Regions from separate parts of the Paenibacillus sp. R14(2021) genome, predicted to be linked through region 1. Evidence: a T-box and tRNA genes for the amino acid it is inferred to sense, from the RefSeq annotation. Region 1 holds a T-box; the other holds one or more tRNA genes.
What was found. A T-box is a leader RNA that pairs with one kind of tRNA and senses whether it is charged. The one in region 1 lies ahead of metG (methionine--tRNA ligase), so its partner is inferred to be a tRNA-Met.

Region 1 (15,388 bases):
ACTGAGGGCGAGGCGTTCACTATGCTCTGCTGCACAACGGCAGGTACCAGCAACGCGGCCCGTTCCGGGCTTCCGCACCCAACCTACGCGCTATATACGCCGGGAACGATCAATACTTTCCTCCTTATCGACGGACGGCTGACTGCTTCGGCGATGGTGAACGCGGTCATTACGGCAACGGAAGCCAAGACTACGGCGCTGCAGGACTGCGGCATTCGCGATAAGCAGCATGATCTGCCGGCGACGGGGACGACGACGGACTCAATCGTGATCGCTTCAAGTCAAAGTGACCGATATATGCGGACGCATCCCTATGCGGGTGCAGCGACCACGATCGGCGATGCGATCGGCCGCCTCGTTTACGAGACGGTATTCGAAGCGGTGCGGACGCAGGGCGAGCAATAGCGGAGAAGGAGGAAACGCGCGGACCGGAGACGGTTCCGTGCGTTTTTTCATGGGGCGGTTTGGCGGCTGTTTTGACGATGAAAGCCTGAAGTCCCTATAATAGAGCATAGGAAAGATAGAACAGGGGAACTCGACATGAAAGACGCTTACGATAAAATCACCCAGACAGAGCTGCCGATCGACAGCCTGCTGCCGGAGCTGCTGCAGACCTTGGAAGAAAGAACCTCGGCGGTGCTCGTCGCGGCGCCCGGCGCCGGCAAGACGACCCGCGTGCCGCTGGCGCTGCTTGCGGCGCCTTGGCTTGCGGGGCAGCGCATACTCATGCTGGAACCCCGCCGCCTGGCGGCGCGTTCGGCTGCCCGGTATATGGCATCATCGCTGGGGCAGCAGGTTGGCGAGACGATCGGATACCGCGTGCGGATGGATACGAAAGTCGGACCGAATACGGTCATCGAAGTCATTACGGAAGGCGTCTTAACGCGCATGCTCCAGCAGGACCCTTCGCTGGAAGGCGTCGGCATCGTCATCTTCGACGAGTTTCATGAGCGGCATTTGCACGGTGATCTAGGCCTAGCGCTCTGCCTGAAGGCGCAGTCGGTATTTCGCGAAGATCTTCGCCTGGTGGTGATGTCCGCGACGCTGGAAGCGGAGCCTGTCAAGGAGCTGCTCGGCGGTGCGCCGCTGCTGGTCAGCGAAGGAAGCGCGTACCCGGTGGATACCTTCTACGTGCCGAAGCCGGTCGGCGGGCGTCTCGAGGATGCCGTCGTTCGCTGCGTGCTGGACGCGATGAAGCAATATGATGGCGACGTGCTCGTGTTTCTGCCCGGCGCCGGCGAAATCCGCCGCGCGGAAGGGCTGCTTCGCGGGGCCATTGGAGGACGTGCAGCGGATGCTGGGCATAGGCCTGCAGTGGTGGTGCTTCCGCTGTATGGCGCTCTTTCACCGGAAGCGCAGGACCGAGCGGTCGCAGCAAGCGCGGGCGGCGAACGCAAAATCGTGCTCGCCACCTCCATTGCGGAGTCCAGCGTGACGGTTCGCGGCGTCCGTATCGTCGTGGACGGCGGCCTCAGCCGCGTGCCGCGCTTCTCGCCGCGGACAGGCATGGCGCGGCTTGAGACCGTGCCGGTATCCGTCACTTCGGCGGATCAGCGGCGAGGCCGCGCCGGGCGGGAAGCGCCGGGCGTATGCTTCCGGCTCTGGAGCGAGAGCGAGCATCGCCGGCTGCAGCCGCAGAGCGATCCGGAGCTGCTAGGCGCTGACCTTGCGCCGCTGGCGCTGGAGCTTGCGATCTGGGGGGTCGAAGACCCCTCGGAGGAGCTGGCATGGTTGACGAAGCCGCCCGCCGCTGCCTATGCGCAGGCGATGGAGCTGCTGCGAGAGCTGCGCGCCGTGGATGACACCGGCAAGCCGACCGCGCATGGGCGAGCCATAGCGGAGCTCGGCATGCATCCGCGCCTAGCGCATATGGTGCTGGAGGCGAAGCCGCTCGGGCTTGGCGCGCTCGCTTGCGAGCTTGCGGCGCTGCTAAGCGACCGCGATCTGCTGCGCAGCACGCGCAGCATTGACTTGCGGCTGCGCCTCGACGCGCTGCACGGACGCGGTGCCGAAGCTGCTGCGGTTGATCCGGCCGCGGCGAAGCGAATCGCCGCGGAAGCGCGCGAGTGGATGCGGGCGGCAGGCATCGCACCGCATCCGCAGGAGCAGGGCGGCTCAGCCGGATCGCCGCGCCGGCAGGGCGGCACCGGCGGCGCAGGCTCCGCGGCTGCCGGCCCGGCAGGCAGGGCCGGCGCAGCCGAAGGCGATTCGCCGCGCTTGGCCGCATCCGCGGCTGCAGCGCAGCCGCTCGCGGCGCTGCAGCCGGATACCGCCTGCGGCGTCCTGCTCGCGCTCGCGTATCCCGATCGCATCGCGCAGCGGCGCGGCGACGGTCGCTTCCTGCTACGAAGCGGGCGCGGTGCCGCCGTGCAGGAGCTGCAGCAGCTCTCGTCGGCGCCGTACTTGGCGACCGCGGAGCTGGAGGACAGCGGCAGCGACAGCCGGATCCTGCTGGCCGCACCGCTTACACTGGCGGACCTGGAGACCTATTTTGCCGATCAATTAGAGTCGGAGACGGACGTGAGATGGGATCGGCAGGCCGAAGCCGTGCGCGCGAGACGCCGGGTGCGGCTGGGCGCGCTTATTCTGAAAGAATCGCAGCTTGCTGATGCGGATGCGGGACAAGTCGCCGAAGCGCTGCTCGGCGGCATTGCCGACAACGGGCTTGAGCTGCTGCCGTGGACCAAGCAGGCCCGGCAGCTGCAGGACCGCATCAATCTCATGCACGCGCACAATCCGGAATGGCCGGATGCGTCCGAAGCCGCTTTGCGCGCGTCGCTTCCAGCTTGGCTCGGTCCCTATATTGGCGGCATGCGCAGCCGAAACGATCTGTCCCGGCTGTCGATGGCGCCGATCATCGAATCACTGCTGTCCTGGCAGGAACGCCAACAGCTGGACGTGGAGATTCCGACGCATCTGACGGTGCCAAGCGGCTCGCGCATTCCGCTCGATTACAGCGACCCTGCCGCGCCAGTGCTTGCCGTCCGGCTGCAGGAGCTGTTCGGCCTGCGGCAGACGCCGCGAATCGCAGGCGGGAAGCTGCCTGTCACGATCCATATGCTTTCGCCGGCTCACCGGCCGGTGCAGGTGACGCAGGATCTTGCGAGCTTCTGGCAGCATGCGTATTTTGATGTCAAGAAGGATCTCAAAGGCCGGTATCCGAAGCATTACTGGCCGGACAACCCGCTTGAAGCGCCTGCGACGAACCGGGCTAAACCCCGGCCGCCGCAAGCTTAATTTTCGCTCGCAATTCTTGCGGGCGCTTTGCACTTATTCTATGATCATGAAGGAGACTGCTTCCGTGACACTATTCGAGAAGCTATGCCTTGCTTATGCAATTATCGTAAACCTCTACGCCTTCTCGCTTATGCGAGTAGACAAAATCCGTGCGGTCAAGGATCGCAGGCATCGAATCCCGGAACGCAAGCTGCTCGGCGTGAGCGCCGCCGGCGGCGCGCTTGGCGCATTTGCCGCCATGCGGATGTTCCGTCACAAGACGAAGCATCCTGCTTTCTCCGTGGGCCTGCCGGTCATGCTGGTCGTTCATATTGTTTTGGTTATTTGGGCAATCCAATAGAAGCAGAAGCCTCAAATGTAAGCAGAAAGGAATCGTTGCAATGATTCGTTATTCATGTCCCTGCTGCGGCTATCCGACCTTGGAGCAGCCGCGCGTTTGGGAGATTTGCCGGTTATGCGGCTGGGAAGACAATGGGCAGGACGATCTCTACGCAGACCAGGTCTGGGGCGGTCCCAATGCAGATTATTCGCTGACCGAAGCCAGAGCCAATTTCAAGCAGCATTACTCCATGTACAGAGATCCCGGTAACACCCTGCACCAGACGGAACAAGAATTGAAAGCGAAATGGGCGCTCATGCGTGCTTTCGACAACCTTAAGAACGCGCCTGACGCATCCAAACCGCAGCAATGGCTGCAGATCACCGCGCTGGAAGGCGTGCTGTCGGATACCGTTCAAGCACGCATTGCCGGCATTCTCTATCCGTGACGCTGCGCCGCGAACTGGAACCAATTGACACTCCCGCGGCCCTATGCTATATTGTTCACTCGTGCTCCCCGTGAGCGCATCCCATTATCCGCTATACGATCAGACCAAGCCGCATGCAAATGCGGCTTTCGCCGCCTTCTTTTACATATTACCGTGAGGCCGCGGCAGCCGTTATCATGCAATTACAAGCTTGCAGTCGCAGAGGGAGGTAACTGACATGACCGTTCAAAGTGCCTTTCAAGAAGAGGCTAATCGCATCGACGAAGTACTGCTGCAAATCCGCAAGCAGCTGCGCGGAATCGGACCTCGGTACACCGGCAACGATTTCACGGAGCAGATGCTGGAAATCCAGCGCGAGCAGCGCGAGCAGCGGCTGAACGTCGCAGAGCGGGAGCCTTATTTTGGCCGCATTGATTTTCAGGAAACGGTGCATCCCGCTCCTAAGCCGCTCTATATCGGCAAGGCCGGCGTTGCGCATGAGAAATCCAATGAGGTGCTGGTCGTCGACTGGCGCGCGCCTGTTGCGAGCTTGTTCTACGCCTTCAGCGGCGGAGAAGCGCCTGTATCCTACGAGTCACCGGACGGCGATGTTGAAGGCACGGTGCACCTGAAGCGCAACTTGATGGTGCGCGAAGGGAAGCTCGAGCGCGTGGTCGACAGCTACGTGCGCGGCCAGGAAGAGGAGAGCGTTACGGACGAATTCCTGCTTTACCGGCTGGGCGAGAGCAAGGACAACAAGCTGCGCGATATCGTTTCGACGATCCAACAGGAGCAGGACCGCATTATCCGTACGGATAAAAATAAAGCCGTCTTTATACAAGGGGTCGCGGGCAGTGGTAAAACAACCGTTGCGCTGCATCGGCTCGCTTATTTGCTGTACCGTTACGCAGGATCGATCCGGGCGGAACGCATGGTCATCTTCGCGCCGAACCGGATGTTCCTCGATTATATTTCCGGCGTGCTTCCGGAGCTTGGCGTTGGCGACATTCTTCAGACCACGTTTCCGGACTGGGCGCTGGAGCAGCTCCAGCAGACGGTACGTTTGGACGAAGCGTACGACCCGATGAATTACTGGTTCGAGCAGCCGCGAACCCGCGAAGAAATTCAAGGCTCCTCGAGCCGCATCAAGGGAAGCCTGGCATTCAAGGCCTTGATTGATGCCAAGCTCGCGCTGACGGAATCTTCGCTCATCCCGGTGGAATCGTTCGAGCCTATGCCTGGCTGGCGCGTCACACCTGAGATGATTACGGAATGGCTGTCGACCGACGAGAGCAGCGAGCCGTATATGAAGCGCCGCAACCGGCTGGTCAGCCGCCTGAAGCGCTGGCTGGAATCGGAATGGAAGACGCGCCGTCTGACGGACAGCAAGCTGAAGACGAAGCTGAACACGAAGCTGAATGCCTACGTCAAGAAGATTCCTTCGCCGACCGCGCCGCAGCTGTACAGCTCGCTGCTCGGCGACGCCGCCGCTCAAGAGCTGCTCACTTCCAAAGGCTGCGCGGCAACGATCAAGCTGCTGAAGACGAAGCTCGTATGGCCGGAAGACTTGGCGCCGCTTGTCTATATTCAGGTCCGCCTGAACGGATTCGACGGGCTGCCGTACGATCATGTCGTAATCGATGAGGCGCAGGACTACTCGCCGTTCCAGCTGGAAGCCTTGAAGCAGTGTCAGCGTCAGCCGTCGATGACGGTGCTAGGCGACTTGCAGCAGGGGATTCACGGCTATGCCGGTATTCACAGCTGGACAGAGCTGACGTCGTTGTTCCTTGAAGCCGACACCGGCTATTTCGAGCTGGATCGCAGCTACCGGTCGACGATGGAGATTATCGACTTCGCCAACCGCGTGCTCGGTGCCATGGGCGACGGTGTGAAGCCGGCTGTGCCGGTATTCCGGAGCGGCGAAGCGGTCGACGTCGTGCCGCTGGCGAATGACGCCGAACGGCTTGATACCATTGCAGATACGATTCAATCGTGGCAGCAGAACGCCGACTATCGTACGATTGCCGTGCTAGGGCGCAACACCGCCTCCTGTGAAGCCATTTCGAAGCGGCTTGCCGCCGCCGGCATTGAAGCCGCGCTCGTCCAAAGCAAGCAGGAAGCCTACGGCGGCGGACTTACCGTCGTGCCCGCTTATTTGGCCAAAGGGCTGGAGTTCGATGCCGTGCTCGTCGCCGATGCCGACAGCGGCAGCTTCGGCAGCAATGACGCCAAGCTGCTCTACGTGGCTTGCACGCGGGCGCTTCATAAGCTGAAGCTTCTCTATTGCGGCGAGCTGACGACGCTTGTCGCGGAGCCTGCCGCCGTTTCCTAAATGCGGGACAGAAGCGGACCGGATATGCTATGCTAATGGCTTGTAGACCAAGGCTTAGCCTGGTATAACCGTTTGATAGCAGAGGGGAATTGCGACAGATGGATTTTATCGTGGAATACTTATCTTTTTTTGTCATACAGGGGGAAGGCGGCGACAGCGCCGCGGCGAAGACGTTTACCCATTACCAAACCTTGGATCGCTATGATTATGCGGACAGCGAGCTGAAATCGTTCCTGGACGGCGAATTTACGCGGATCGTGAAGCGAAAAGCTGAGCGCCACCCGAGCACGGATGCAGCGCCGACGAAGATCGGCCGCTTTATCGTGGAGCCGGGCTACGAGCTCGACAGCAATCCGAACTACAATACGTTCCAACGGCTGCGCACGGCGGAATCGGCAGCGGAGTTTCACGGCTTCGCCGACGAGCTTGTCCGACTGTACATGGAGGCGGCATCCGTTCGCGGCGGCGCCTTCATCGTTGTGCACGCTACGCCTAACCGGCATACGGATCAGCCGATTCTGTTCGTGCTGAAATGCGATTTCGAACCGAAAATCGCGCGGATCACCGATGCGGACAACTTGATCTCCCATGTGGAAATGGCCATAAGCGCACGCAACATGAAGTCCATTCAATATCCGCATATGCCGGAAGAAGGCATGCTGGAGTACTGGGAGCTGAAGATCCACCAAGCCTCGCATGCCCGGTATTTCGAGGATTTCCTGCGTTTTATCAGCTACGAGAAGGCCATGCCGGAGCTCATGAACGAGCAGGTGCTGACGATGGTGCATGACTACATGGAGGACAAGTGGCAGGGCCACGAAGGCGAGGAGCGCCAGCAGGAGGCGCAGCAGTTCGAGGTATGGGCGGCCAGCGAGAAGCGCGAGCTGCAGGAGTCGTGGCCGCAGGAGCGGGTCATCGCCGCGGCGGAAGTGCTCGTGGAGCAGCAGCCGAATCTCAGCGTGGCGTTCAAGCTAGGGGATATTTCGGTGAAGGGGCCGCTGTCAGAGTTCGGGCAGACCATTCATTTTGCCACCTACAATGGCCGTTATATCGCCCTCGTCGAAGGTGACTTCTTCCAATTCGATCGCAGCATGTCGCCGGTCGAGCTGCTGCAGCCGCCGGATTTGCTTGAAGTGCTGGAAGTCGTGGGACGTAAGAAAGAGAAGGAAACGCCTAAAGACGATCTGCCGTATTAATGCGGCGGACGGGAGCCATGAGAGGAGTCTTGCGCTTGCTCAACACGCGGTTCGGATACGGGCTGTCAGTGCTGGCTGCGATTGTTCTGGGGCTCGGCTCCAGGCATTATGCCCATGACTTGCCGGATTGGCTGGCGGACCATGCGGGCGATGCGCTCTGGGCGTGCATGGTTTACTTCGGCTGCCGCTTGCTCTGTCCCGGCCGAAGTCTGCGATTCGCAGCCTGCACGAGTCTTCTGTTCTGTTGCGCGATCGAGTGCAGCCAGCTTTATCAGGCCGATTGGATCAACGCGTTCAGGCATACAAAGCTTGGCGGGCTCGTGCTCGGACAAGGCTTCCTTGCCGTAGACTTCCTGCGTTATACAGTCGGAGTCATCGCTGCTCTAAGCATGGATGGGTTGTCGCAGGCAGGAAGAAGACGAACAGCAGACAGCATCACGACTTTCAAATAGCGAGTTTGGGCGATTGGCAGGCATAGAAGCTTCCAGTCGCCTTTTTTACATACAGATCTCCATGCTTCGGTCGAACCGAAGTCAATTCTATTCAGAAAGAAAGCAGGTGTACCATGAGAGAATGGTTGGATGATGAAGCGCTTCTTCGTAGTCGGATTCCGTCGCTGCACGCCTGTACGAAGCTCGAACGTATCTATAAAGGGTACTCGGGCGACACCAAATTGATCGGCTTTGCCAGCGATGACCGGCCGCTCTACCTGCTTAGAACCTATAGCTTAGATGAGAAAACGAGAAAGGAATCGGAATTCGCAGCCCTTCAGCTGATGGAGCGTCATGGCGTGCCCTGCTCGCGGCCGATTGAAATCGGCGATCTGCCGGATCTCGGCATCGGATACATGCTCTTGTCCTACATCGAGGGAGCTGAAGCGACGGATGCGCTGCCGCTTCTGACGGGTCGCGAGCAGTATGCGGTCGGCGTTCAAGCTGGCATCGAGCTGCGCGGCATCCATCAGGTGCGTCCGGCCGATCCGATTCGGCCTTGGCATGAACGTATGGCGGTCAAGCATGCCGCTTACCGGGAGGCCTATGCCAGCTGCGGCACGATTCTCCGGGATGAGGCGAAGCTCTTGTCCTTTATTGACGGGCATCTTCATCTCATGCAGGACAGGCCGAACCGGTTTCAGCATGATGATTACCACGTCGGCAACCTGGTGATTGCAGGCGGCCGTCTGTCCGGGGTCATTGATTTTAATCGCTTCGATTGGGGAGATCCCCTGCATGATTTCCTGAAGGCCGGTATGTTCAGCGCAAAAGTCAGCGTGCCTTTTGCTGTTGGCCAAATTCGAGGGTATTGGAACGGCAGCGAGCCAGACGAGCGCTTCTGGCAGCTGTACGCGCTCTACTTGGCGATGACGCTTATCTCATCCGTCGTGTGGATTCTTAACGTGAAGCCGGAGGAGCTTGACCTCATGCTGCTTAAGATTAACGCGGTCTTGGACGATCACGACAGCTTCGAACGTATCGTTCCTGCTTGGTACAGCTCCTATGCGGAAGCCGATTGACATTGGATGCGGCGATTGTTATTATTTGCAATAACTTCAATATCTTGAATGGCTAAGAAGAGAAGAGTACCTTGGCGACGTCTTTCGCAGAGAGCCCCGGCAGCTGGGAAGGGGTAAAGCACCGACTTGGGAATATGGTCTCTGAGCTGCGCATCGAAGCCCACGTGGTTGTAGACTGCGCCGGAACCCGCATCCGTTAACGTGCTAGGGTATACACGCGAGCCGCGTCGTACCTGAAGAGGCAAATGCCGAGAGGCATTGGTAAAATTGGGTGGTACCGCGTGAGTTTCAACTCTCGTCCCTTTGGGATGGGAGTTTTTTGCGTTCTAAGACAAGGAGGGAAGCGGAATGGCGAATATTTTTATCGGTGGGGCATGGCCTTATGCGAACGGTTCCCTGCACCTGGGCCGGCTGGCGAGCTTGCTGCCGGGCGACGTGCTGGCGCGTTATTACCGTGCAAGAGGCGACAAGGTGCTGTACGTCTCCGGGAGCGACTGTCATGGGACGCCCGTCGCCGTGCAAGCCGCGCAGGAGGGAGTTTCACCCAAGGCTGTCGCGAGCCGCTATCACGAGGAGTTCGTGGATTGCTTTGAGAAGCTCGGCTTCTCGTACGATCTCTATACCCGCACAGACCAGGAATTCCATCATCGTGTCGTTCAAGATCTATTCCTCCAGCTGCTGGAGAACGGCTGGTTGTACAAGAAAACGGTTCAGCAAAGCTTCTGCGAGACGGATCAGCGTTTCCTGCCCGACCGATATGTGGAAGGCACGTGTCCGGTATGCGGAAATCGCGCCCGCGGGGACCAATGCGACTATTGCTCGACGCTGCTCGATCCATCGGACCTCACGGATAAGACATGCAAGCTTTGCGGCAACCCGCCTGTCGACCGCCCTGCGGAACATTATTATTTGGCGCTCAGCCGCTTTCAGGCAGCACTCGCGGATTACGCGAAGGATCATCCGGAATGGAGAGAGAACGCCATCCAGATTACGAAGCGTTACTTGGAAGAAGGCCTCCAGGATCGTGCCGTAACCCGGGATTTATCGTGGGGCGTGAGTGTTCCCGTACCGGGATTCGAAGACAAGAAAATCTATGTGTGGATCGAAGCCGTCAGCGGCTACTTGTCGGCCAGCCAGCAGTGGGCGGAGGAGAACAGCGGCAGCTGGACGGATTTTTGGGTGGACGGGAACGAACCGATCACCGCCTATTACGTGCACGGCAAAGACAATGTGCCTTTCCATACGCTCATTTGGCCGGCGATCCTAATGGGCGCAGGCGGCCTGCACCTGCCCGACCGAATCGTTTCCTGCGAGTACATGACTCTAGAGGGAAAGAAATTTTCGACGAGCCGTAATTGGGCAGTTTGGGTGCCGGATATTCTGAGCCGGTATGGGCCGGATTCGATTCGTTATTTTCTGATCGCGAATGGTCCTGAGAAGAGGGATACCGACTTTTCCTGGCGGGAATTTATTCACAGTCATAACGGCGAGCTGCTTGGCGCCTTCGGCAATTTCGTCAACCGGACGCTGGCCTTTATCGTAAAGTCCTTCGAGGGGCGGGTACCGGAAGGAACGCTTGACGAAGAATGGGGAGCGGCGATTGCGCGTCTATACTCGGATTCAGGCGCACTCATCGAGCATGGCCATTTTAAAGAAGCGATCGAGCTGATCTTCGCAAGCGTCCGCCAGGCCAACAAATATTTTGATGAGCAGAAGCCGTGGCTGCAAATCAAGGAAAATCGCGCGGCGTGTGGAAATACATTGTATGTCTGCGTTCAAATTATCGCCAACCTGGCGAACCTGCTTCAGCCGTTCGTTCCGTTCTCGTGCGATCGGATCAGGCGGTTTCTCGCGTTTCAGCCTCCGGTATGGGAGCCTGTTGCCGCCTCGGCTGGCCAGCAGATTAACGATTTGACGCTGCTGTTCGAACGCATCGACGTCAGCCGGATCGAAGAGGAGACGCAGCGGATGGAACAGCACCGGACATCTTAGTTCCCTTCTAAGGCTTGCAGCAGGGTATGGTTAAACGCAGCCTGATCCTCCTTGTAGTTGTCGGTGTAGCGGTTGAGCATGCGAACGCCGACGGCGTTATGCGTTGGTAGTACGACGCAGTGGCAGCCGGCGGCTCCGGACGCATAATACCAATTGTCCTGATGATACAGCCGAAGAGGCGTTTCCCGGCTTCCTCGGATGTCAGAAGCTCATCATACAGGTCGAATAGTTCTGGCGGAAGCAGACGATTGCCGTTAATGATGCCTTTGCCTAGATGCAGCATTCCCCAGCGTGCAAGGTCAAGCGAGCTCGTGTAGAGATTGCGCTCATGCCCTTCGTTCGATTCGATTCGGACGGAGGCATAACTGCCGTCTGCCTGAAAGACGCAAACGAGACTCGCCTTCGGAACAGAGACCCATTCCGTTGCGCTGCATTGGAGCGGATCAAGGACCTTCGCGGTCAGCAGGTCAGCGATAGTGGAGCCTGTTAGCGCTTGAATGAGCTTGCCGGTCAACCCTCCTTCGTAGCATTTTCTGGGAAAAAGGCTCAAATTGCAAAATCATCCTTCGTCGTTTGCATAGGTACAGGAGCTGGCTGTCCGAGAAAGCTTTCATCATATTTTCATAGAAAGCGAACTCTGCCAGGCTCCTTCAGGCTTCTTTATTCGTAGTTTAGGAGGAATGCAATCATGCCGATGAGAACGAAAGCCGCCATCGTAACCGGTACTTCACGCGGGATTGGCGAAGCGCTTGGAGCTGCACTGCTTGAGCAGGGCTATCGCGTTTACGGCGTATCGCGGTCGGAATCGCAGCGACTGCATGACGAGGCGCACTATACGGCAATGTCGTGCGACCTATCGGATGCGGAGCAGGTCGGATTGCTCGCGGAGCGGTTATTTCGCGAGTATCCTCTTGCGTCGGCCGAAGAACTGCTGCTCATCAATAATGCAGCTATGCAGGAGCCGCTCAGGCCGCTTGAGGCCGTTTCTGTAACGGAAATGACAGATCATATTCAGACAAGCCTGCTTGCGCCGATGGCGTTATGCAGCGCGTTTATTCGCAATACAGCCAGCTTACCTATGTTGAAACGAATTGTGAACGTCACCTCGGGGCTTGCGCTCTATTCCGCGCCGTCGATGAGTTTGTATTGCAGCAGCAAGGCGGCACTGAACATGCTGACGCGATGCATCGCCGACGAACAGCGGGATCGGCCTTATCCGGTATTTGCTTACGCCGTGGATCCGGGCATGACCGAGACGCAGATGCAGGTAACGGCGCGAAGCCAGCCGAAGGGCGATTTCCCTTATGTCGATTTCTTTCGGGAGAGCCACGAGCAGGGGGAACTGCGGACCTCGGATGAGGTTGCCGCCGAGATTCTCCGGCTTCTGGCGATGGAACGGCCGAATGGTTCGCTTCTGCGTGTGAGCGATTGAACCCGGCGTACCGTCCGTTCATATTCCGTTCATAGATCGGTTCTATAGTAAGACAGCAGAGCCTGCGGGAGCAGGTCTAGTTTATTGCATCAGGAGTTGATAGCTGTGGCGACCTTGCTGGTTGTTGATGATGATCCCCATATCCGTGAGCTGATTCGGATTTTCCTTGCCCGTGAGGGGTTTGATATTGTAGAAGCCGGAGACGGCGAAGAAGCGCTCGCCGTGCTTGAGCATACGCAGGTGCTGCTTGTCATTCTCGACGTGATGATGCCGAATATGGATGGCTGGGAGCTTTGCCGCGAGCTTCGCAGAGCTGCGGAGCTGCCCGTGCTCATGCTGACGGCGAAGGGCGAAACAAGCCAGAAGGTCAAAGGCTTCGAGCTCGGCGCAGACGATTACCTCGTCAAGCCGTTCGAGCCGCTGGAGCTTGTGGCCCGCGTAAGAGCGCTGCTGAAACGGTATCGCATCGCGACGTCGCAAGCGGTGCAGGTTGGCGGGGTGCAGCTTAACCGCGAAACGTATGTCGTCACGATGGGGGACTCGTCCATGACGCTGCCGATGAAGGAATTCGAGCTCATCTTCAAGCTGGCCAGCTACCCCGGCAAAACCTTCTCGCGTGAACAGCTGATCGAACAGCTCTGGGGTTTCGACTATGAAGGCGACGAGCGGACGGTCGACGTTCACATAAAGCGTCTAAGGGAGAAGTTTCCCGAGGAGCGGAGCGGATTTCGCATTCAGACCATTCGAGGTCTCGGCTATCGATTGGAGGTCTGATCGTGGCGAAACTACCGAAATGGCTATTACAGAGCTTGAAAGTTATCGGCGGCGTCATCGCGATGAACCTATTGATCTATTTCTGCTTCTCGATTGCCTTCACGATCGTCGGTTATTACAAGGAGAAGCATGGCAATGCCGCGGTGACCGCAGAACTGCAGCAGGACGCACGCTTGATCGGCAGCGTGCTTGCGGGCGAAGCTCCCGAGCTCTGGGGCAAAACATTGTCGAACATTGCGCGCAGCCAATCGTACGTCATCACGCTGGCGGAGCCTTCCGGCGAGCAGCTGCGGATTGCTTCAGATGTGCTGCCTGCAGCGCCTGTTTTCCCTGCAATCGGCAAGGAAAATATCGCGGCGGTTATGGGCGGCGATGTGCTGGAACATCTCGATAGGAAGCAGCCTTTTGCCACAGGCATTGCCATGTTGGGCATCCCGGTCAAGATAGACGGGCAGACGTACAGTCTGTTCGTGCAGCAGAAGGCGCCAAGCTTCTATAAAGGCTTCTGGCAGCAAGTGCTTATTATGTTTCTCGGCTTCCTTCTTATGTTTATCGGTATGCTTCTGATTGGGAGGCCGTGGCGGGAGCGAGGCGGCATCTATGTGTACATTTCGGCCATCCGGCGAATGTCCAAGGGGGATTTCACAGTCACGATCGATAAGTCCGATCAGATGCCGGGCCATTTCGGCGAGCTGGCGGCCAGCATTAACGATATGGCGGTTGAACTGAACCAAATGGAGCGGATGCGGCAATCATTCATTTCCAACGTATCGCACGAGATCCAGTCTCCGCTTACGTCCATTCGCGGCTTCGCGCGCGCCATTCAGCAGGAAGGGCTCGATGAACAGCAGCGGCAGCATTACGCGGGGATTATCGAAACGGAGAGCATCCGGCTCTCGAGGCTGAGCGATAACCTTATGAAGCTTACGACGCTTGAAGCAGACCAGCAGCAGCTGCACCCGAAGGCATTCCGGCTCGATCAGCAGCTTCGCGCCATGATTCTGGCCTGCGAACCGCTCTGGACGGAGAAGAATATTCTCATGGACGTGAATTTGGATGAGAAGGTGATGCTAAGCGGCGACGAGGAGCTGCTCTCACAGGTGTGGATGAACATACTGGCGAACAGCTTGAAATTCACGCCGGAGAACGGGAGCGTGTCCGTTGAGGTGAAGGCGGCAAAAGACGGTGCATCGGTCTGTATCTCGGATAACGGCATCGGAATCGCCCAAGCCGATCTGCCGCATATTTTTGAACGATTCTTCAAAGCGGATAAATCGCGCAACCGCAGGCAGAGCGGCAGCGGCCTTGGTTTATCGATCGTGAAAGTCATCGTCGACCTGCATGGCGGCAAGCTTCATGTCAGCAGCAAGCCCGGGGTCGGTACGACCATAACGGTGACGCTGCCTGATTTTGCGAGCAAGCAAGGATAATTGAAACGCATGTCCTGTTACCCGCAGGACATGCGTTTTTTGGTGTCTCGCTCCGAATAGGCTTGTGCCTTTAATTGCGGCCAGTGGCTGCCGACAAACGGCTTCGTAAGTCGCTATCCAGATTGACATGGACGATTTCGTTGCGCAGCGGCAGGCTGCCGGCAAGGGGATGATTATTCAGATGATAGGCGCGTATCGCATCCGTGTCCTTGAGCAAATGGCCGGTCAACAGGCAAACGGCCGTCTCATCCCGATGGATAGTTCCAGCCAGCACCAGCTTCCGCAGCCCAGCGACCGCGGCAGCCGATGCCGGTTCGCAGCCAATGCCGCTGCGATCGATGCAAGCCTTTGCTTCCATGATTTCGTCGTCGCTGACGGATGCTGTAACACCGTTCGTTCGATCGAGCGTCCATCGCGCTTTGCGCCAGCTGGGCGGATTGCCGATATTAAGCGCGCTTGCTGCAGTATGGGGGCAAGGCTCAGGGAGGAGTATGCACGAAGACTGCGCAATCATGCGATGAAAGGGACTCGCGCCTTCGGCTTGAATAATCGCCACTCGCGGCATTTTCGTGATAAAACCAAGCGAGAATAGATCCTGAAGTCCTTTTCCCAGCGCGGCAGCATTACTCAGTGCTCCTCCGGGCAGCAGAATCCAGTCCGGCAGTTTCCAATTCAGATCCTGCGCGATTTCGTAAATGATGCTTTTCTGTCCTTCGATTCGAACCGGATTTACCGA
Region 2 (15,388 bases), 390 kb from region 1:
GCGGAAGGCCGGCGTATACGTATGTACGATAAAGAAATTGATCACGATAGGACCGCAGCCGACCCCAGTCAGCCATGCCATATAGACGACGCTCATAATCGTGCCGCTGGCTTCGTTGCCCGCAACCGTCGTTGACCCGTTAATGACGCAGGGCCACAGCGGAGAAGTTCCGATGCCGAGCAGCAAGCATGCCACCACAATCCAGCCGAGTCCATTCGTTAAGCTGACGATCAGTACCGCCGCACTCGTGAACAAGACACCGAACAGCATGACGTAGCGGTATCCGATTCGGTCAATGATCCAGCCAAGCGGCGAGCGAAATGCGTTATCGCCAATATACTGCAAGGCGAGCGCCCAGCCTACTGCGAAAGCAGAGAGATGAAGCTCTTCTCTCATATAAACCGGTAGTATGGAGACGAGGAGCGCGCCTTTCACGAATTCTACGAGGTACATCATGATGAGCAGCTGCACGACGAACGGCGACGACAGCACTTTTTTGCCGCCCCAGCTTTTTGTAATTTCCATGGAGATTCCCCTTCCCTGCCTTCTGCCGAATATCCCATTGTTTATCTAGTGTCAACAAAAATCTTGCTTGCAATCCCCCCTGTTTTTGCTATACTGGGCTTTGTTTGTTAACAATCCACATGAAAGGCTGGGATGAAAGCAATGGATCATACCCGGACCCCGCTCTTCACCGCTCTGCGTGAACATGCGGCCAAAGACCCTGTACAATTCCACATTCCCGGACATAAAAAGGGAGTAGGCAGCGACTCTGAATTTCGTGAATTTATCGGTGACAACGCGTTGTCCATCGACTTAATAAATATCGCGCCTTTGGACGATTTGCACCAACCGACAGGCGTTATCGAAGAGGCCCAAAAATTGGCAGCCGATGCTTTCGGAGCTGATTATACCTTTTTTTCGGTACAAGGGACAAGCGGCGCCATCATGACCATGATTCTGAGCGTATGCTCACCCGGCGACAAAATCATCGTACCTCGCAACATTCACAAGTCGATCATGTCCGCGATCATTTTCGCTGGTGCACGTCCGATCTTCATCTCTCCGGCTCGCGATGCGAACCTCGGGATCGATCACGGCATTACGACGCGCTCCGTGCAGCGCGCGCTTGACCGGCATCATGACGCTAAGGCGGTACTCGTTATTAACCCGACTTATTACGGCGCATGCGCGGACCTCAAAGAAATCGTCGATTTGGTCCACAGCTACGACATTCCCGTTCTCGTGGACGAGGCGCATGGCGTTCTCATCCATTTCCATGAGAAGCTTCCGATGTCCGCCATGCAGGCGGGAGCCGATATGGCGGCAACGAGCGTCCATAAATTAGGCGGATCCATGACGCAAAGCTCTGTCCTGAACGTACGCAGCGAGCGCATTAATCAGAAGCGCGTCCAAACGATCATCAGTATGCTGACGACGACGTCTACCTCGTATATTTTGCTGGCATCGCTGGATACTTCACGCCGCAATCTGGCCATCAACGGCCATGACATCGCAGAGCGCGCAATTAAGCTGGCTCAGCATGCAAGAGAGGAAATCAATAACATGCCCGGCCTCTACTGCATCGGCGAAGAAATTCTAGGTACGGAAGCCACCTACGATTACGATCAGACCAAGCTGACCATCCATGTACGCCATCTAGGCATCACGGGGTATGAGACGGAAAACTGGCTTCGCGAGCATTACAACATCGAGGTCGAGCTGAGCGACATGTACAATATTTTGGCGCTCGTTACCCCTGGCGACACGGAAGAATCGCTTGGCAAATTGCTGACTGCGCTTCGCGATCTGGCCGAGCAGCATCACATCAACGAAGCTAACGAGCTCGTCGTCAAAATTCCGGAGATTCCGCATCTGTCACTTACGCCGCGCGATGCCTTCTACGCCGATACGGAAGTCGTGCCGTTCAAAGAATCCGCCGGCCGCATCATTGCGGAATTCATCTATGTCTATCCACCGGGTATTCCCATTCTGCTGCCGGGCGAAGTCATCTCGCAGACGAACATCGATTACATTATCGACCATGTTGAGGTGGGACTGCCGGTCAAAGGCCCCGAGGATCGCAGCATTCAATTCGTTAAGGTCATCGTGGAAGAAGAAGCAATCTCGTAGCTTTAACATGTACAATGAAAATCCCCGATTCGCTCACTTATGAGCGGTTCGGGGATTTTCATGTTTACTGAAAGAGCAGATATTCGCCTCTCATCGTATGAATTCGAGCAAGGTGACTTTGCCTGGGCATGCTTCGGGGAAATGAATCGCCCCTCAGGTATTAACGAGCAGCTGGTTGTTATTGTCAAGCTATTTCATGAATGCTATGATGAGATGGGGGTGGGCGATAATGAGTCAAAGCGCTTACATAAAATTCGTGCAAGGTTCAACCGTAGATGCACTCAGCCTCGCAGAGGTGAAGGAACGGCTCGTCCGTTACCAGGAACAAACGGCTCTGACCGGGCAGCAATTGGACTGGAATTATACGGAGGCTGCCTTTCCCTATACCGTGGAAACGAAGCCGGGCGAAGAAAACCGCTGGTTCTACCTTAAAGGAACGCATCCACAGTACAATTACATTCTGTTTGGGGTAGGCTCGGAGACCGTTGGAGAACGAAGCGTATCGCATGTTCAGGTCGTACTGCCCGACTCCTCTACTCACGGGGACAAATCAAAGGCGAATGAATTATGCAAGTACTTCGCTAAGCATCTTCAAGCCGAATTAACGATGTTTAACGGACGAACCATTTACTATAATCCGCGCAAATAAGTGAATTGCACAAAAAACTCCGCTGCCGGGCAGCGGAGTTTTTCTTCTTATGCTTGACCTTCGCTCTCGCTCTTCGCGATTTCTTCGTAGATCGCCGTTACGCGTTCCCACTCTGCATCGTCTTCAATACCGACCAGGAAAGCTTCACCGTCTTCTTCTTCAATACGGAAAATTATACCGTCAGCTTCAGGATCGTTACGGTCCAGCAGCACGGAATAAACTTGCTCTTCGGATTCAAACGTAAATACCATAACCATTTCACGCTCGATACCTTCCTCATCCGCGACAAGGAAAACGTGTTCTTCGTGGTCATGATCGTGATTGCAATTCTCGTCATGTACGTGATCGCTCATTGTATTCCCTCATTTCCATTCATTAATGCGCTTCTTTCGTATCGTAACATGGAACAATCTTACGGTCAAACGAAAGGGCGCTTCTGTTGTGGGAAACAGAAGCGCCATAAAGCCGTAATTATGATTTAGCTGCTGCCGTAATGGTCTTCTCCGATACGCCCTGCCAATCGTCGCTGCCAGCCGCTTTCAAGTAGAAGCGAATCGTGTATTTGCCTGCAGTGCTAAACGAATAGTTGAAATCGTCCGTACGGTACCAGAAATTATCTTTATCGACGGTAACATTCTTGGATTGAATCGTCTGTTCGACGCCGCTAGGATCGGTAATCGTTACTTTCACGGCCGAGATCGCGGTCAAAAGATTATCAATTTGGGCGAACACTTTGAAGCTGATTCTATCGCCCTTCCAGACATTTCCGAAGATCGTCGTGTCCTGGAACAAGAACATATGCACATTCGGTTTGTAAATCGTCACTTTCTTTGCGTTGTCATCCCAATTGACGAGTGCCTGCAGCGTGCTCGCCACCTGACGGACCGATAAATACGTTTTGCCGTCCGTAAAGATTCCCGCATCATCTAACTCGCTGCCATTAACGATGACTCGAATCCGCTGAGACGCACCATCTGCAAACAGCATCGTTCCGCCCCACAATGACAGGACCAGCGACAAAATGAGAAGCTTTCTGAACTTCATGGTGGTAAACCTCCGTCCGTTAATCTGGATGTATGGTTATACTCTCCAAGTCGTCCAAAGTTGCGCCAATCCGAAAAGTTTTTTCCTATCGCGCGGCGTGTCAATTTATGTTGAAAACTGCGCTTGCCTGGGAAATAATAATCCGGGAACTATCGCAGACTATACGTATGTCCGCGTCAAAATGCATGGCACGCCCTTACCAACCGCTCCCGGCTGCTTCATGCTTTCATAGTACCGCATGCCTCTAGCGCAAGGCGTTTTGCACACTGCGCATGTATCCGAAAGCACCAGTTTCAACACGGCCTGCTTCCGGTCCGAAGGGGATTTCTTTTTCTTTACCGTTTTGCCTTTGCTTGGAGCCATCTCTCCGCACCTGCCCATCTCTGCAATCGTTCATTGCTATCGTATGTGGGCTAACGGGATCGGTGCTTGGCAGCCATCCGAATACTTAGAAAAAATAATGTTCGCCGCGCCTTTTCAATGCCATGTGGAAATGATAAATTGGAAAGGAATTGTAACGCCTAGGAGGATGCGCGATTGGATATTCAGATGCTTGGAACGGGCAGCGCTTTTGCCAAGACATATTACAACACGAATGCGCTTTTTTATACGGATCAGCACACCCTTCTCCTGGATTGCGGCTTAACGGCGCCTCGGTCCTTGTATAAATTGGACAAGTCGATCGACGATATAGATGCCTTGCTGATTAGCCACATTCATGCCGATCATATCGGGGGCATGGAGGAGTTTGCATTTCGCATGAAGTACACGTTCGGCCGCAAACCGCTGCTGTTCGTGCCGGAGCCGCTTGTTGACGCCCTGTGGGAAACTTCACTTAAGGGCGGGCTTACGCAGGATGAGAGCGCTTCGCTGAGCGATTATTTCGACGTGCGGCGCATTCAGCCGAATGTCAAGACCGAGCTCCTGCCCTGGTTCGCAGTGGAACCGATGCAAACCGCCCATATTCCGAATAAGAAAAGCTACTCCTATCTTATTAACGACACGTTCTTCTATTCGGCGGATCTGATCTTCCATCCGGAGTTGCTGCGGCAGCTGATCGACCGTGGCTGTCAAACGATCTTCCACGATTGTCAGCTGAAGCCGCCTGGTGTTGTGCATACCACGTTAGAGGAGCTCCAGACACTGCCTCTGGACATTCAGGAGCGGATCTGGCTAATGCATTACGACGATACGAAGCCGCAGTATGAAGGACACACCGGCGTCATGCGGTTCGTTGAGCAGCATAAGCGGTACAGCTTCTGAAGCTAATTATGCAAGAAAAAAAGCCCAATTTATGGGCTTTTTTTCTTGCGTGCTTATGGAGTACAAGAATTAGAAGTTAGGGAGCTGGTCTAGATTGTTCGTCGGATCTCCGTCCGCGTCGCCGCGGATATACATTTCGCCGTCCTTGCCTTTAAAGACGTTCACGCCGGCGATGGAGCCGCTCTGAACAGCCGACAGCGCCTCCTCGTAATTAAGCTCCCGGCCGGACGACGTCTTAAACGACATCAAATCGCCGTCTCCGTTTTTGCGTGCGGCAACGAAAGATTCTCTTTCCATTCCCGCTCCCACCCACTCACCATCTGGGCTGAACATGCGTACCATATATTGAATCCTCCTTCTGTTAGTGCTCTCGTAGCATGGCTTGCCTTTCAGCGATTTATGCATAGATAACAATCGGTATGGTGCACGGCTGCTTGCAAAAGCATCATCAAAAAAGTCCGGCCGCGTATGCGCAACCGGACCGGCTTATTAATTATCGTTGTGCAAAGGCGGCTTCTGCTGATCGATGCCGAGTTGACCAGGTAATTTCGGTACTAAATCATGCGGTTTATCTGTTGGTTCATAGACGTCGCTAAATACGGAGCGATCCTGCGGGTAAACAGAATTCATCACGCTGTTGACGAATCCAGCTTTCTGGACGGACACCTCAACAGACGAGTTAGTCGGCAAACAACCCGTACACAGTAATAAACTTAATCCCGTTAATGCTATTTTTCTCATCGATACCACTCCCGAATGTGTGAAAGCAACTGTTGGAAATAGTATACCCGCTGTGCTGGAAACCAAACCCATTCTGACGGTTGCTAGTGCTTCCCTCCCGCTTCCGGAGGCAGCTTTCTCTTCCATACGAATTCCTCATCATATGCTCTGCTGTCATGGATGACCATTCTGGCTACATATACGCAAACTGTACCGACAATACTGAACAGTCCAACCAGCCACACCGCCAAATGGGCAGCTTCCTTCACTAGACAACCCGCCTCTCCATGGTTCACCGCTTGAATACACCTTATGCAGGACTAAGTAGATTTAGAATATTTTTTTATGATAAAAGGTTGACTTCTCCATTTCAGTTTGATATATTATTTCTTGTCACTAACGAGTTCTAATTCACATGATCTGGTAGCTCAGCTGGGAGAGCACTATCTTGACAGGGTAGGGGTCACAGGTTCGAACCCTGTCCAGATCACCATAATTACAAGTGATAAAGCCTGAGAAATCAAGGCTTTTTTTATTTTATTATACCACTCGGGTTTTGTGTATGAATTAGCGTGATACGAATTTGATACAAGGGTTTAACCTGTAATCCTCGTTTTGATTCGGTAGATAGAATTCGAATGGCCTCCGAAAGCTCCGTTTTTTCTCCATCTTTATAGCGACAATTCCAACAATAACGCCTAAAGAACAATAATGACCTTCAATGCGAAGATGCAAAAAGCGGAAAGAGTTAGCTGCTCTTTCCGCTTTTTGCATCTTTTTTGAACTTATGCTGAAATCTCCACATGCTATTCATTCAACGAATCCTATGCCCGCACGAAGCTTTTCTATCATGATTTCCTTTTGCTCACTTGTGATATTGCCGGTTACCGTCCATGTTTGATCAAATGTAGGACTTTCCGACATTCTCTTTCTATTCTTCTCTAAATAATTTGCTGCCGTGTCGACGACGGCATTGCCAACAAATAACGAGTTATCGGGGATATCTTTGGCTACGATACTACCGGCGGCTATGATGACATCGTTACCGATTTTCACATTTGGGAGAATGATGCTGCCAGCACCGACAAACACGCGGTCTCCAATATGGATGAGTCCGATTTTTGTATAATTTAAATGCGTTTTAGTGCTTGCATCATGTGCGATAATATGAACTCTAGGGGCAAGAGTTACGTCATCTCCGATCGTTATCAAGAAGCAGTGAGAGTAGTCGATAATACATTCCGGGCGTCGATTAAAATTTTTTCCGACTTTCAATCCCATATTGATTAGATGTTCGGTTGGAACTTCTCCTCTTAACTTCCAACGAATTCGCTGCACTAATTTAGTTATCACATCTAGTCCCCCAATTCGTTAATCACACAAATGAATCGCCCTATTTTAGCATATTTTAACTATTTCTGTCGATGAACTGTCTATCGGTTATCCTATATCTACTCGTTAATCTCTCGTCCTTCACCTCTTTAGACAACCTGGTAATAATCCGATAACCTATATGTCAGCTACACCAGAGAGGAGGAACCCGCATGGATATCGCATCGCTTTCGACATCCTTGTCTCAGAGCAATTTAGCACAAGCGGTTGGCATCAGCGTACTTAAGATCGCCAAGGACCAGTCCGAACAGCAAGGCCAGCAGTTCGTTCAAATGTTGGAACGCAGCGTACAGCCGAATTTGGGCGGTAATTTCGACGTCCGCGTCTAGTTTAACCTGCCAGAAGAAGGAGGCTGATCCCTCCTTCTTTCTGTTTTTTGCCCGCAAATAAGGATGTTCTTTCGCACTACTTGAACGACAAGGACCACCGACTGCGCTGCAAATTCCTCTTTCCCACATTTCGGCAGCAATTCACCATCGACTAAACCCTTCCGCCGCTGACCATAATTAGTAGTGTTTAATCAATAAATCTAACTCGTAGCCGCAGAAGCTGTCAGCCGTTTACGATGCCTGTGCGCTGATCTCCAGCCAGAATCCAATCCCCTCCTCTTCAACGTTCATATGCTGGCAGGAAGGAGGGATTCCGTATGCCTAACTACCGAATTATCGTGGATTTATCCGACAGACAGCTGTATCTGCATGATGGCAATATCGTTATAAGAGGCTTTCCGGTCGGCATCGGCAAAATGTTAACGCGCACGCCTACTGGAAATTACGAGATTATCAATAAACAGCCGAATCCCGGAGGGCCCTTCGGCGTCTTGTGGATGGGCCTGTCTAAGCCGCATTACGGGATTCACGGCACCAACGATCCCGGCTCCATCGGCAGGGAAGTCTCCCACGGCTGCATTCGGATGTACAACGATGACGTACTTACGCTTGCTGCCCTTGTACCGATTCATACGAGAGTAACGATTAGACCCTAGCTGTCTGCGTTGAACGCACCGCTCTACTGCAACTTTTCAAGAGAAAGGTGCGTCTACATAAGGGAAAGGATACTACCAATTTTAGGTTAATAAGGAGTGTAGCAAGATGAAGAAACCATTATTGGCCGTCGGCATGATGTTGCTCTTGTTCATAGCCGTAACGCAATCTGTCTGGGCTTTTTCCGATACGAAAGATCATCCGAATGACGCAAAAATCTCCGAGCTTCAGAAGCTAGGTATTTTAACCGGAAGCAGCGGCGGCAAAGATGCCTTCCAGCCAAACGGGAAATTGACGTACGCAGCAGGCATCTCAATGATCGTAAAAGGGCTGAATCTGAACCTCGACGGCATCAACTTCTTTAAAGAACCGAAGGTAACCGACAGCTTCCCGAACATGAAGGATGATGCGTGGTACGCAGACGCCTTTATTATCGCAGCCATGAACGATCTCGATATACCGAGAGAAACAAAAGCCAATGCCGAGATGACCCGCGAGCAGTTCGCCCACCATCTGATCCAAGCGCTGCTTAGCAAGGGCGACTACGCGTTCGTCGATATGTATGCGGTGCTTCAGGACGAGAAGGATGTGAATCCCGACTATATGGGCAGTGTTCAGAAGCTTCTGATCACCGGCATCGCCAAGCTCGATGCGAAGCATAATTTCTATCCGAAAACATTGATTACGCGCGGAGATGCAGCAGGCTGGCTCTATGACACCATTTCTTTTGTCAAAGATACGCCTGCACAGCCGCCGATCGTAGATCCGGCTCCTTCCCCGTTCTTCGATATGAATCTGAGCGTCAAGCCGGTTAACGCCGATGTGAATGAAGTTACCGTCTCGGCCCAAGCACCGAATCCAGGCTATGGCATACGGATCGCTTCGATCTCCTTCGAAGGCGACCAAGCGATTATACACGTCGCACCGATTTATCCGGAAAAAGGTAAATTCTTTGCCCAAGTCATCACCACAGTCAAAGCCGTCACGTACGTCTCCTCCTCCTTGAAGCCTGTGCTTGGGGAAACCGGTGCCGGTTCTCCTCCCAATCCAGGCTCTGCGGTGAGCGGCTCTACGGGCATAATTGGCAGCGACGGCGATTCGCAGCGCTAATTCCCTATCGGCTTAAAAACTGCTGCATAAGTGAACAAATAACCAAAGCCCCCGAAGAAGATCTTCGGGGGCTTCCGTATGTGCTTTCATTACGGCATAAAACCTTCTTGCCCAAAATAAACACGGCCCTGCGGCATATGACGCTTCAGTTGGCCGACAAAATCATCCGCGGTCTTCGGCGTATACAACGCCTCTGCACCAAGTTCACGGTACCGCGCAGCCATATGCAGCTGCTCCGAGCGTTTGCCCCCGCTGCCGTCGCCTCGGAAGAAATCATCGACGACAACGCGCTCCACGGCTTCCGCCAGCTGTGCAGGGAAAGCTTCGCTGCAGGGCAGCAACGGCGAAACCGCGGCTTGCACGGGGACTCCAGCTCGCCGCAGCTCGCGGATTGCCCTGAGCCTCCCGGCAAGAGGCGGTGCCGAAGGTGTCAGCACTTTTCTAACGGACTCCAGATCGGTCTCGACTGTCATGCTGACGCGCACTCCTTCTCCAAGCTTCAGGAGTAAATCGACATCGCGGAGAACGAGCGGACTTCGCGTTTGAAGCAGCAGAAACTGAGGAGGTGCTTCAGCTATGATCTCCAGAAGGCGACGCGTAATGCGTGCCTGGTACTCCTCCGGTTGATAGGGATCAGTCGCCGAAGACATGAATACCGTTACATCCCCTTTGCGGAGCGCTCGATGCCATTCATTACGGAACTGCTCCCCATCAAACGACTTCGGCTCCACCCATTCACCCCATGGCTTGCCCTTGAACAAAGCAATCGGCATTCGACGCACGTAGCAGTAAGAACAACCGAACGCGCAGCCGACATAAGGATTGAGTGTATAAGCATATCCGGTCAAATATCCGGAGGCCGGCGTCAACCAGCGTACGGGTTTCTTCTTGCCGACGCCCGGTAGAATAGTAGTCATCTCATCATCATTTCCCAGCCGCCGCTGCTTCAAGCTCCGCTAACGGAGGAATCCGCCAGTCGATCGGAGTCTCTTGCACGCTTTGCAGCCATGCATTGACTTTGGAGAACGGCCGGCTGCCGAAGAAGCCTCGACGCGCCGAGAGTGGACTAGGATGCGGCGATTCCAATACCCGGTGGCGGGTTGAATCGATTGCTGCCGCTTTCTCCTGGGCATGCTTTCCCCACAGGACAAAGGCGATAGGACGTTCCCTCTTGTTCAACTCTGCAATGACAGCATCGGTAAACCGTTCCCAGCCGATTCCTTGATGGGACGCTGCCTCTCCTTCCCGAACTGTCAGCACATTGTTCAGAAGCAGCACGCCTTGTTGTGCCCACGGAACCAGGCAGCCATGATCTGGTACAGAATAACCAAGATCGGCATGCAGTTCATTGTAAATGTTCTTCAGCGAAGGCGGCGTCTTCACGCCCGGAAGCACGGAGAAGCTAAGGCCATGCGCTTGTCCCGGACCGTGGTAGGGATCTTGGCCGAGGATGACGACCTTCACATCCGCGTAGGACGTATAATGAAGCGCGTTGAAGATAGCAGGCTGAGCCGGGTATATCGTTTGCTCCTCGTACGCTTGCGTTAAACACTGCAGGAGCCCGTGAAAATACGGCTTATCTAACTCGCTTCGCAGCACGTTTTTCCAATCATTCATTAAGCTCGGTTTCATATCCTATCATCACCTCGGGAAAATAAAAACCTCCTTGACTGCAGTCTGAGTTGAATCAGAAGAGCAGATAAGGAGGCTTCGTGTTTCATATGGACAATGCAATTACTTGTACAAAAAAGTGCCGAGGACGGGAATCGAACCCGTACGGTGGTCACCCACCGCAGGATTTTAAGTCCTGTGCGTCTGCCAGTTCCGCCACCCCGGCATGTGGATTGATTGAGTAGAATGGTGGGCCCTGAGGGACTCGAACCCCCGACCAATCGGTTATGAGCCGACCGCTCTAACCAACTGAGCTAAGGGCCCTTACGATAATAATCGAAAGGTTGGTTGCGGGGGCAGGATTTGAACCTGCGGCCTTCGGGTTATGAGCCCGACGAGCTACCGAGCTGCTCCACCCCGCGATAACACCGATTCACATGCAATCATTCAATGGCGACAAGTATTAATATACAATATATATGAAGGATAAGTCAAGCAATAATTTACTATGGGAGGAATCGAACGCCATAACGTCCCTTCCGGGATTGAAATACTTCAATTTCCTGCGGGCATTCATATCCATATACCCACCAATCATTTTCCATCCGCTTCACCAGGCAGCCGGCTTGAAATTTGGTTTCATATAATCGTCCCCAATAGATCCACTTCATGCTTGATGCTCCCTTCATTCCGTTTCACTTAGATTACCCACTTTGGGAAGAAATAAGCATGCATAAGTGTCTCGAAATTGCTCGGCATCATAAATAAAGACCGCAGCAGCGCCAAGAGGCGCCGCTGCGATCTTTCCTTATATTTCTTGTGGAACTAGCCAAAGCTTCTAACTTAGCCCCCGTAATTAACGGCTGCGCCGCCTGCATTGCCGACGCCGATCGGACCGCCGCCTACGCCGTCAAGGGGACCATTAGGGTTTTCTTTGATTTTCTGCAGCAGGACATCGCCTTTGGTTTGCCATTCTTTAAGCGCCTGCTCAACCGATTTCTTCTTCTGCATGACTTCTTGGAAGAGCGGCTGTGCGATTTGCTGTACTTGATACAGATTCGGTCTGTCTTGGTACAATTTATCGATAGCCGGATCTTGAGCCGGTACCGGCTTCAGCGTATAGAACGCCGCAATGTTATAGTCCATGCCGTCCTTTGGTTTCAGGAACGATTTGCGCGAGACCATTTCATACGTGCTGCGGGATTTGAGCTTCGCCCATTCCTTGCTGTTGTTGAATTGGATGAAATCCCACGCATCCTCGCTGTTTTGCGCTTTCGCATTGATCGCCATCAGATTGTTCAAGTAGATGTTGCCGCCGACATCAGGCACTTCCGCGAACGTCGGCACGGTCACAACATCCCAGTCCACGTTCGGAAGCTTCGTGTTCTTCACCGCGGCATCCTTCGCTTTGGAAAGCTCGCTGATGTAATCATAGCCGCCGATCGTCATAGCAAGACGGCCGCTGATGAACAAATCGCCTTGGAACGGGTTGAAGGCTTCCTTCTTAATGCCTCCTCCGCCCATACCGCCGCCGTTGTTCACGTCTTCTTGCGTAGGGATGATCTTCGCTTGGTAAAGGTCTGCAATATCCGTCCAAACCTTCTTCCATTGCGGTGTATCGACGGTCATTTTCTCTGCTTTATTATCGAAGATTTTCAGCTGAAGCGGAGCCGAATACGTCTGGGAATCCCAGAATGGATCGCCAACGTAACGGTTGAAGGAGAAGCCGAATTTACGTTCCTTGCCTTCACCCTTCGCCACGCGCTTCGCCAAATTGATTATATCCGGCCATTGCATGCCGTCCTTCGGCGGTTCAACGCCTGCATCCGTAAAGAGCTTCTTATTGTAATAAAGTGCCGAGGAGCTGAATGTCGGCGTCAGAGCGTAGATGGACCCGTCTCCTGCGTCCTTGATTCCATCAATGACAGAAGGAACAAAATCATCGATATCGAACTCTTTATCCTGAATGATCGTATCCAGCTTAGTCAGCATATTATCCTGTGCGAGGCGTTTCAGATTGCCGGAATCGACAACCACGACATCGACAGGGTTTTTGCCGTTCAGCATGTCTTTAAGCTTCTCGTAAGGATCAGGTTGTTTCTTGTTCGGATCCGGCTCTTCGTAGCGCTGATCGTCATAATTGATTGCCGAGACAATCTCGATATCGATGTTGGGATGCAGCAATTCATACCCATCCGTAAACTGTTGGCGCAAATACTGCTCGTTATCGGAGTTGGAATACAAGAATCCGACGCGCAGCACGTGACGCTCCGCATCGCTGTTGCCGTCTCCCTTACTGCAGGCTGCGAGGCTGGAAGCCATTAATCCCGCGGTTACCGCCAGTGCCGACGCTTTAAGCACCATTTTCCCTTTTGAACGCATTGCAATCTTCTCCATCCGATTACCCCTCCAATGATTTGGGCGGCGAAATAATGATTCGCTCGCCGTCAAATTCCATCGATGCTTTATCTGTAATTTGTAAAGCCGTTAAATACGTTTTCGGGATTTGAAGCCTGCCGACGCGATCCACCACGACATATTCTTCATGCACCGCGCCTTGCTGCGACCCGGAAGGATGTTCGAACTCGTCATCCAAATTTGGATTGCGTTTAATAAATTCAGTGCTCGTAAGCCCATCTCGAATGGCGACGACGCGATCGACCTTATGCGCAAGCGTCAAATCATGCGTAACGATGACGATCGTAATGCCGATTTCCTTGTTCAGCCTGCGGAAAATATCCATGATGAGGTCCGAGGTCCGCGTGTCGACGGACCCCGTCGGCTCATCGGCAAGAAGCAGCTTTGGCCGATTGGACAACGAAATCGCAATCGCGACCCGCTGCTGCTCACCGCCCGAGAGCTGATGGAGCTTGTTATGCATCCGCTCCTTCAAGCCGACCCATTCGAGCAGCTGCTTCGCGTAGGCGCGGTCCAGCTTGGAGGAAAGCATCATCGGCATTTCCACATTCTCGAGCGCCGTCAGGTAAGGCAGCAGGTTGCGCGCATTGTTTTGCCAAATGAAGCCGACCGTTTCGCGTTTGTAGGAAACAAGCTGCTCATCGGTGATCTTGAGCAAATCCCACGGACCGACGCTGACGCTGCCGGCGGAAGGGCGGTCGAGACCGCCTAGAATGTTGAGCAGCGTCGACTTACCGCTTCCGCTGTTTCCGATGATCGCCATCATCTCCCCTTCACTTACATGAAGGTTCAAGCCTTGCAGCGCAACGACCTCGAGATCGTCCGATTTGTAAATTTTGACTAGCCCTTCGCATGTAATCATGACGCGTTACCGCTCCTCTCCCATCTTGACCGCCTGATGTACGCGGAGTCTGCGGATATGGGCCAGCAGCAGCACTGCGCCCATCAGCATCATGCAGGCAACAACGATATACAGCTGCGTCGTATCTTTGGAATCGAATACGACTCTAAACGGCGGAACCGAATTCGCAACGTTCTCGGTCGTCTGCAGAAACGGCAGAAACAGCAAGCTTGCGATTTTGCCGATCAGGATGCCGAGTCCGATGGACAGTCCAGCTGTAAAGATCTGCTCCAGAAGCAGCATGCCTGTCAGCTGCTTGCGCGACAACCCCATCGCTCGAAGCACGCCGAACTGCACGATCCTGCCGGATAAATTGAAGAACCAGAACAGGATGTATCCCGTCAGCGAGATAATGATTGAGACCAAGAAGCCAAGGCTCAGAATCCCGAAGACACCGCCGCGCGTAGGAAGCTTGGATTGCGCGGCCAACTCGATGCGAACGTCTTTTACATCGGCGAGCTCGATGCCTTTAGCCTCCAGCTGCTTCATGATCGGTCCGGTCAAGGCACCCGGTTTCATTTTCAGCCAAACCTCGTAAGGAATGATCGGTACCTGGTCATAGATATAGTCGAGATTTGCAATGATGAACGGCGACTGGTCCGGATATTGACTCGGCCAGTAAGGTACGATGCCGACGATTGCGAATTCCACCACGCCGTCCTGAAGTCCGGCACTGATCGTATCCCCAAGCTTCAGCTGATACTTCTTCGCGACATTAGATGGAATGATTGCAGCCTGTTCGTAGAGACCCAGATTGTTCAAGTATTGAAACGGATGATACGGAAACAAATCATTTCGGAACCAACCGACCTTGGAAAAATCGACATTATCGATGCCCATGACCGTGCCTTGGCCAATGGAACGACCCGATACGACGATGTTGCCTTTCGTCTGAAGAACACGGGCAGCGGCTTCGACGCCGTCCAAGCTCTTGAAGATTTCGAAAGGAGGCTCGGAATAGTTAATTCGCGTTGGAACCGACGTACCGCCGCCGTTTCCTCCGCCACCTTGGCCGCCGCCATTACCGTTGCCACCGCTTCCGCCGGAGCCATTGCCGCCACCGCCGGAACCTCCGTTTCCGCCGCCTTGATTGCCGCCTGAGTCGCTGCCGCCCGTATCGATAACTTCTGTTTTCCCTTCCCATACCGTCTGAACCACGACATC

Region 2: it encodes a tRNA-Met, which carries the amino acid that the T-box ahead of metG (methionine--tRNA ligase) is inferred to sense. The anticodon was not compared.

Annotation. Positions count from the first base shown of each region.
Region 1 is NZ_CP080269.1:509,640-525,027, forward strand. It holds gene KXU80_RS02645 (adenosylcobinamide amidohydrolase) at 1-405, shown strand, start outside; gene hrpB (ATP-dependent helicase HrpB) at 541-3,237, shown strand; gene KXU80_RS02655 (DUF1294 domain-containing protein) at 3,302-3,577, shown strand; gene KXU80_RS02660 (CPCC family cysteine-rich protein) at 3,618-4,004, shown strand; gene KXU80_RS02665 (HelD family protein) at 4,222-6,315, shown strand; gene KXU80_RS02670 (DUF3900 domain-containing protein) at 6,414-7,511, shown strand; gene KXU80_RS02675 (ribosomal maturation YjgA family protein) at 7,547-7,963, shown strand; gene KXU80_RS02680 (phosphotransferase family protein) at 8,077-9,024, shown strand; T-box leader at 9,070-9,330, shown strand; gene metG (methionine--tRNA ligase) at 9,373-11,016, shown strand; gene KXU80_RS02690 (serine hydrolase domain-containing protein) at 11,024-11,530, opposite strand; gene KXU80_RS02695 (SDR family NAD(P)-dependent oxidoreductase) at 11,705-12,448, shown strand; gene KXU80_RS02700 (response regulator transcription factor) at 12,554-13,222, shown strand; gene KXU80_RS02705 (sensor histidine kinase) at 13,225-14,652, shown strand; gene thrC (threonine synthase) at 14,723-15,388, opposite strand, start outside.
Region 2 is NZ_CP080269.1:121,310-136,697, reverse strand. It holds gene KXU80_RS00670 (MFS transporter) at 1-525, opposite strand, end outside; gene KXU80_RS00665 (aminotransferase class I/II-fold pyridoxal phosphate-dependent enzyme) at 667-2,133, shown strand; gene KXU80_RS00660 (DUF1885 family protein) at 2,363-2,782, shown strand; gene KXU80_RS00655 (DUF1292 domain-containing protein) at 2,830-3,135, opposite strand; gene KXU80_RS00650 (stalk domain-containing protein) at 3,254-3,826, opposite strand; gene KXU80_RS27740 (hypothetical protein) at 3,986-4,189, opposite strand; gene KXU80_RS00645 (MBL fold metallo-hydrolase) at 4,364-5,089, shown strand; gene KXU80_RS00640 (DUF3892 domain-containing protein) at 5,159-5,386, opposite strand; gene KXU80_RS00635 (hypothetical protein) at 5,579-5,956, opposite strand; tRNA gene KXU80_RS00630 (tRNA-Val) at 6,227-6,302, shown strand; gene KXU80_RS00625 (DapH/DapD/GlmU-related protein) at 6,620-7,162, opposite strand; gene KXU80_RS00620 (YjfB family protein) at 7,354-7,530, shown strand; gene KXU80_RS00615 (L,D-transpeptidase) at 7,848-8,186, shown strand; gene KXU80_RS00610 (S-layer homology domain-containing protein) at 8,293-9,294, shown strand; gene KXU80_RS00605 (SPL family radical SAM protein) at 9,384-10,211, opposite strand; gene ung (uracil-DNA glycosylase) at 10,219-10,926, opposite strand; tRNA gene KXU80_RS00595 (tRNA-Leu) at 11,046-11,131, opposite strand; tRNA gene KXU80_RS00590 (tRNA-Ile) at 11,153-11,229, opposite strand; tRNA gene KXU80_RS00585 (tRNA-Met) at 11,251-11,327, opposite strand; gene KXU80_RS00580 (ABC transporter substrate-binding protein) at 11,749-13,302, opposite strand; gene KXU80_RS00575 (ABC transporter ATP-binding protein) at 13,307-14,185, opposite strand; gene KXU80_RS00570 (ABC transporter permease) at 14,192-15,388, opposite strand, start outside.